One region of the Crossiella sp. NPDC003009 genome, then DNA from elsewhere that is predicted to be linked to it. Evidence: riboswitches for the same ligand, from Rfam matches in the RefSeq annotation. Region 1 holds a riboswitch; the other holds the start of a gene.

The links. Region 1 has a riboswitch for cyclic di-AMP ahead of ACWDY5_RS30095 (NlpC/P60 family protein). Riboswitches for the same ligand answer to the same signal wherever they lie in the genome.
Region 2: another riboswitch for cyclic di-AMP. It lies ahead of ACWDY5_RS32860 (transglycosylase family protein); the one in region 1 lies ahead of ACWDY5_RS30095 (NlpC/P60 family protein).

The regions. Positions count from the first base shown of each region.
Region 1 is NZ_JBSFUA010000037.1:24,453-27,826, reverse strand. Features, by position in the region: gene ACWDY5_RS30100 (basic secretory protein-like protein) at 1-560, opposite strand, end outside; gene ACWDY5_RS30095 (NlpC/P60 family protein) at 648-1,688, opposite strand; cyclic di-AMP (ydaO/yuaA leader) riboswitch at 1,703-1,856, opposite strand; gene ACWDY5_RS30090 (NYN domain-containing protein) at 2,159-3,374, opposite strand, start outside.
Region 2 is NZ_JBSFUA010000044.1:33,681-37,054, reverse strand. Features, by position in the region: gene moaC (cyclic pyranopterin monophosphate synthase MoaC) at 1-166, shown strand, start outside; gene ACWDY5_RS32865 (molybdenum cofactor biosynthesis protein MoaE) at 145-1,092, shown strand; gene ACWDY5_RS32860 (transglycosylase family protein) at 1,166-1,843, opposite strand; cyclic di-AMP (ydaO/yuaA leader) riboswitch at 1,843-2,001, opposite strand; gene ACWDY5_RS32855 (phosphatidylinositol-specific phospholipase C/glycerophosphodiester phosphodiesterase family protein) at 2,239-3,105, opposite strand; gene ACWDY5_RS32850 (BTAD domain-containing putative transcriptional regulator) at 3,240-3,374, shown strand, end outside.

The sequences.
Region 1 (3,374 bases):
GCCTCCAGCGCCGAGTCCGAGGTCAGGTACCAGCTGTCGCCGTAGCGGGCGAACAGGTAGCCCATCGGCCGGGTGGTGGCCACCGCGTCGCCGCCGCCGATGGCGTAGCTCAGCTCGACCCTGGGCGAGTACAGCTCGTCGGCGTCGGGGGCGTAGGAGGTCAGCCCCGAGGTGCCCAGCGCCTCGGCCGGCTCGACCTGGTAGCGCCAGCCGCTCAGCGGCACCCCGGCCAGGTTGACGAACAGGTTGCGCTGGGCGGTGCCGAAAGCGGAGTCGGCGTTGGGGTCGAGGGTGGCCAGGAAGGTGGCCTCGTCCCTGCGCAGCACCGCCTCGGCCCTGCGGCGCAGCAGCTCGGCCACCGCGGCCGCGCGCGGGGCCTCCGCCGAGGTGGCCGGGGCTTCCGGGGGGACCGGGCGGCCCGCCGCGTCCAGGGTGGTGACCTGGGGCGAGGGGTCGACGACGTCCCTGGCCTGCGGCGTGGCGACCACGGCCAGCCCAGCAAGCAGCACGGCGGCCACCGCGGCGACCAGCCAACTCCTGTACCGGCCAACCCCGGACACAGCTGCATCCTAGGACGGGAATGGCCGCAGGGCCGACACCCGATCGGTGACGGCCCCGCGGAAAACAGACTTACCTACCCGTCTGGGTCAGGACCCGACCCCGACCCGGCGGACCGCGATGATCCCGCTCTGCAGCGGGGCGATCTTGACCACGTCGCCGGTGGTGGGCGCGTGCACCATCTTGCCGTTGCCGACCGAGATGCCGATGTGGCCCTTGTAGGCCACCAGGTCGCCCGCCTGGATCGCGTTGATCGGCACCGCGGTGCCGATCCGCGCCTGCTGCGAGCTCGACCGCGGCAGCGTCATGCCGACCTGCTGGTACGCCCAGTAGACCAAGCCGGAGCAGTCGAAGGTGCTCGGGCCCTCGTCGCCGTAGACGTAGGGCGAGCCGCGCTTGCTCAGCGCCTTCTGCAGCGCCGCGCCCGCGATGCCGCTGTTGCCGGGGATGTCGACGACCGAGTTGTCCTCGGGCCCCTTGAGCTTCTTCTTCTCGTCCGCGGTGAGCTTGTCGTACTGCGCCTTCACCTTGGACGTGCGGCTCTTCAGCTCGGCGTCGCGCTTGTCCAGCTCGGCCTTGATCCGCTGGGCCTCGTCGGTGGCCTTCTGCGCGCGGTCCTTGGCGTCCACCGCTCGCTTGGCCGCGTCCTCGGCCTGCTTGATGGTGGCGTGCAGCTTGTCGATCGCGTCCTTGTTGTCGCCCGCGATCAGGTCCAGCACGTACATCTTCTCCAGGAACACCTGCGGCGACGACGAGGTCATCAGCGCTTCGACCTGGCTCAGCCGGGCGCCCTCGAAGTCGGCGGCGGCGACCTTGTCGACGTCCTGGCGGAGTGCCTGCTCCTGCTCGCGAGCCTGGGCGCCCAGCTTGCTGGCGTCCTCGGCCTCCTTGTTGGCCTTGGCCAGGTCCGCGTTCTTCTTGTCGAGGTCGTCCTGGGCCTCGTGCAGGGATTCCGCGAGCTTCTCGGTCTCCTTGGCCAGTTCCTGGAGCTGCTTCATCGCCTCGGAGGCGTTGGCGGGCAGTTCCGGGTCGGCCAGCGCGGGGGTCGTCGGCGCGATGCCAACAGCTACGACCACTGCTGAGGCCGCGAGGGCCCCGCGCATCGTGCGCTTGAGTCGATGCGACGCCACGTGGCGTACTACTCCTTCGTGCTCGCTACCGCTTACCGGGTTAGCTGACGGGTTCGGGCCCGAAGTCGCCCTACGCGCGGCGCCTTCGATCAAGGCCCGCCCGATTCACCCCAACTGCCTGGGTCCCCGGTTCGGCCCCCCGACAGGCCGATTCGGCGGTGACTCGCGGTGTCGCCCTCGGTTGGACGACGGTCCGCCGCGAGATCTCGGACAGGTTACGAGTAGTGAGGCCCGCAGTCCACCGCCGGGGGTCGGCCGATGTTTGGCCGTGACCTGGCCGCCCGATCGGAGTAGTTACCCAGCGACACAACAGCGCTGTGTAGTCGCTCACTATATTCAGCGCGACCTGCGGTGTTCGCCCTGTCCAGAGATCAACTCTGGCCACGCACCGACACGGACGGTTTCTGGTTGCAGGATGGTTCATCCGAGAAAAGTGACGAGCGCCACACGTATAGCGGGTATGGGTGGACTCACACCCGGCCGAGCCTGGCCAGCAGCACGGCCGAGGGCACCGGGTGCGCACCGCGCCTGCGCACCGAGTCGGCCACCGCGCGGTCGGAGGTCACCACCACCACCGGGCGGCCTTCCGGCTCGGCGGTGACCAGCGCCCTGATCACGTCGTCGGCCAGCACCCCGGGGTCGCTGAAGAGCACCCGCACCCCGCGCGGCGCGGAGGCGGGCACCGCGACCACGCCCGCGCCGTCGAAGACCAGGGTGACCTCGGCCCCGGTGCGCGCGGCCAGCACCGCGAGCTGGTGCACCAGCCGGTCCCGCTGCTCGGAGAGGGTCAGCTCGGGATAGCCGGTCTTGGTCACGTTGTAGCCGTCCACCACCAGGTGCACGGCAGGCAGCGCCAGCAGCCGGTCCAGCGCGGCCGGGTCCTGCACCCGGCCGACCGCACCCGAGGCCGGGGTGGCCCCGCGCACGGTGTCCGCGGGCCGGGGGCCGCTGCCGCCGAGGGCCAGTTCCCTGCGCAGCCCGGTGACCGCGCCGGCCAGGGTGTCCACCAGCAGGCCCAGCCGGACCTCGTCGGCCTGCCTGGCCTCGCGGGCGGACTGCCTGGCCACCTCGGCCTCGGCCTGGGCGCGGGCGGCCTTGAGCCGCTCCACCTCGGCCCGTTCCCGTTCCTTGTCCCGTTCTGCGGTGACCGCGGCGACCACCGCCTCGGTCTCGCCGTGTCCCTTGCTCAGCGCGGACCGCGCCGCCTCGGCCTCGTCCTTGGCCTGGCGCAGCTTCACGCCCTGCTCGCGCAGGCGCTTGCGCAGCCGGTCCAGCTCGGCCTCGCCCTCCTGCCGGACCTGCTCGGCCGCGCCCCTGGCCTCGGCCAGCTCGGCGCGCACCCTGGCCAGCTCGGCCTCCAGCCGCTCCAGCCGGGACAGCGCCGCGTCCCGCTCGGCCCGCAGCTGCGCGTCCACCGAGCGCCTGGCCACCAGCTCCACGTGCAGCGGGGCGGCCGGATCGGCCAGCAGCACCGCGGCGGCCGCGGTGGCCACCGGGTCGCCGGGCGCCAGCTCCAGGGTGCTGGGCCGGTGCTCCCGGCACCACTGCACCACCGCGTTGCGGAAGACCGCGGAGTCGCGCAGCGCGGCCAGCAGCGGCCCGGCGCCCAGCTTGGCCCGCTTGGCCGGGGCGAACCGGGCCACCGGCCGCAGCGGCTGCGGGATGTCGAGCTGGGGCATGGTGCCC
Region 2 (3,374 bases), on a different contig from region 1:
CGATCGCACCGGGGTGGAGATGGAGGCGCTCACCGCGGTGGCCGTCGCCGGGCTCACCCTGCACGACATGGTCAAGGCGGTCGACCCGGCCGCGGTGCTGGACGCCGTCCGGGTTGACCGCAAGGAGGGTGGGAAGACGGGACTATGGACGAGACCGCAGCCGTGAGCCCGCGCAGTGCCCGGGTGGTCACCGCCTCCAACCGCGCCAGCGGCGGCGTCTACGCCGACCGCACCGGCCCGGTGATCGTCAGCTGGCTGCGCGAGCGCGGCTTCTGGGTGCCCGAGGCCGATGTGGTGCCCGACGGCGACCCGGTGGGCCAGGCGCTGCGCAAGGCGGTGACCGAACGGGTCGACGTGGTGATCACCACCGGGGGCACCGGCATCAGCCCCACCGACCGCACCCCGGAGGCCACCAGGGCGGTGCTCGACTACGAGGTGCCCGGCCTGGCCGAGGCGATCAGGGCCGCGGGACGGCCTGAGGTGCCCACAGCGGCCCTCTCGCGCGGACTGGCCGGGGTGGCCGGTAGGACCCTCGTCGTGAACCTGCCGGGCTCCACAGGCGGCGTGCGGGACGGTCTGGCGGTGCTCGACGGCGTGCTGGACCACGCGGTGAGCCAGCTCCGCGGCGGCGACCACGCCCCCGGCGGCGGTCCGCGCACCGGCCCGGCGGCCGCCGTGCTGCGTGCCGAGGTCACCGAGGACCCCGTTGACGTGGAGGAACACGCCCGCCTGGTGGCCCACCCGGCCGCGGGCGCGGTGGTCACCTTCGCCGGCGTGGTCCGCGACCACGACGAGGGCCGCGGCGTGACCGAGCTGGAGTACAGCGGCCACCCCAGCGCCGCCGAGGTGATCGCCGAGGTCGCCGGGGAGATCGCGCTGCGGCACCGGGGTGTGCGGGCCATCGCGGTCAGCCACCGGATCGGCCAGCTCAAGATCGGCGACGCCGCGCTGGCCTGCGCGGTGGCCGGCGAGCACCGCCGCGAGGCCTTCACCGCCTGCGCCGACCTGGTCGACGAGGTCAAGCGCCGCCTGCCCATCTGGAAGCGCCAGCTGTTCACCGACGGCGCCGAGGAATGGGTCAACTGCCCCTGAACACACGCGAAACCCCCGGTCGCCACGTGAACGACCGGGGGTTTCGCGAAATGTGCTCAGCGAGTCAGTGGACTCACTTCACGTCGAGCTTCTGACCCGGGAAGATCAGGTCAGCGTCCTTGACGATGTCCTTGTTGCGCTCGAACAGCGCCTTCCAGCCACCGTTGACCTGCAGCTTCGACGCGATGGTCGACAGGGTGTCACCCGCGACGACGGTGTAGTCCGCGCCGTTCTTGTCGGTGACGACCGGAGCCGGCTGGACCGGAGCGGCCGGCTTGATGACCGGCTTGCTGACCACGGGCTTGGGCGCGGCCTGCTTCTTCACGACCGGCTTGGCCGCGGGCTTCGGGGCGGGAGCGGGCTTGGCGTTGCCGCCGCCACCACTGCGCAGCGCCTTCGGGCCACAGGACGGCCACGGCTTGGGGCCGCGAGCCGCGAACAGGCGCTCGGCCACGGCGATCTGCTGCTCACGAGTGGCCTGGTGGGCGTACGGGGCGTACGCGCCGCCACCGTTGGACAGCCAGGTGCCGCGGTCGAACTGCAGGCCACCGTAGAAGCCGTTACCAGTGTTGACGTTCCACCGGTTGCCGCTCTCGCACTGAGCCAGCTTGTCCCAGTCCATGGACGGGGCAGCGCTAGCGGTGCCCGCGATGGCCATCGGGGCGGCCACTACGGCACCGGCGACAGCGATGCGCGCCACGGTGCGGGTGATGTTGGACTGCTTGCGGTGCTTGCCTCGGTAAGAAGCCATTTCCCTCTCGCCAACCGCGCCTACGAGGTGAGCTGTCGGATTCGGACCGGTGGTGCTGGCCCGGCCGGTTCTCACCGGCTTCACCCCAAGGGCGCTGACTGCTCGCCCGGAGTTGGTTCCCCCGCCCCTGTCCAGTTGAAGTTTCGCTCGGGGTTTGGTCGGGAACTCGCTTGGACAGGGCTTGGCGCTACGAGTTCCCGTCGTGCTGGCCGGTTCGGGGCCGACCGAGAAGCGACCGTACGTAACGCAACGGGGGTCCGCCAAACCTTCTGGACTGTGACCGTCGTCACTGTAACGTTTGGCGAAGTTCTGCGATGCCGGGTGTCTCCCCAGGTCAGTCTGCCGTTACCGCGCCGTGTCCTTACCGAGATCAATCACCGTCGGTGAGGCGTGGCTCACCCCGTCGCGGCACCCGAGTGACCCCGTAGGAACGCGGCGAGCCCGGCGAGGTCGTCGGTGTTGAGGTGATCGACTCCGGCCGCCGCGAGCTCCCGCCAGAGCGCCGCCCGCGCGGCCCCCGGCACATCCGGCGTCGCCCAGAACCGGAGCCGCTGCCCGCCCGCGTGCACCCGCCCGACGAGCTCCCGCAGCTTGGCCCGCTCCGCGGCGGGCATCTCGCCCTCACCCCGCCAGGCGAACAGCTTCGTCCAGTTGTCGGACACCAGCGGCGCCAGCCCCGGGGCCGCGCCGGGACCCAGGTCGGCCGGATCGGTGAGGCGTCCGTCATAGAAGGCCAGCCGGTCCCGCTGACCAGCCATGACCGCCCTCGGCCGGTCCCCGGAGATGACCGCCGTCACAGCCCCGCGCAGCACACAGCCGTGCAGGTACCGGCTGAACATCCAGGAGTACCGCGGTGACCGCAGCACCCGGTCCAGCTCGGCGTAGACCGCGGCCCCATTGGTCTTGATGTCCACCAGCAACTGGAACAGTCCGGCCCGCCCCGGGTAGATCCGCCCGCCGCCGGCCAGCGCCCGCTTCCGCAACGGCTCCAGGTACAGGGCCTGCAACGTCCGCTCCGGCCGCAGGTCGCCGGGGTCGTGCCCGACCAGCAGCGCCCCGTCCACCAGGTAGATGTCGGCCTCGACGCTGGTGAACCCGTGGTCCAGCGCGTCCAGCAACGGCCGCCCGTGCTCGTAGTCGTTGTGCGCGTGCGCCTGCGCCAGCGGCTTCACCCGCCCGGCCGCCTCCGCAGGCGCCACCGCCCCACCCAGCAACCCGGCCACCGCCAGCCCAACCAGCGCCGCCCGCAACCCGATCCGCACACCGACCTCCCGAGTGAGTCTGGGGCGCAAAGTAAAGCGGACGAACGACCGGCCGGTGAACGTGGTCCGGCCGGTTGGTTGCCGTGCCAGGGACATCGGTCCGTGCGACCATCGGCCAGGGGCAGGGGGAGGCGATGGCACCGGAGATCGAGTTTCGGGTGCTCGGGCCGCTGGAGGTCCGGGCGGGCGGCAGGCCACTGGTCATCGGCGCGGCCAAGCAGCGGGCGCTGCTGGCCGCACTGCTGTTGCGGGCCGGCGAGGAGGTCCGG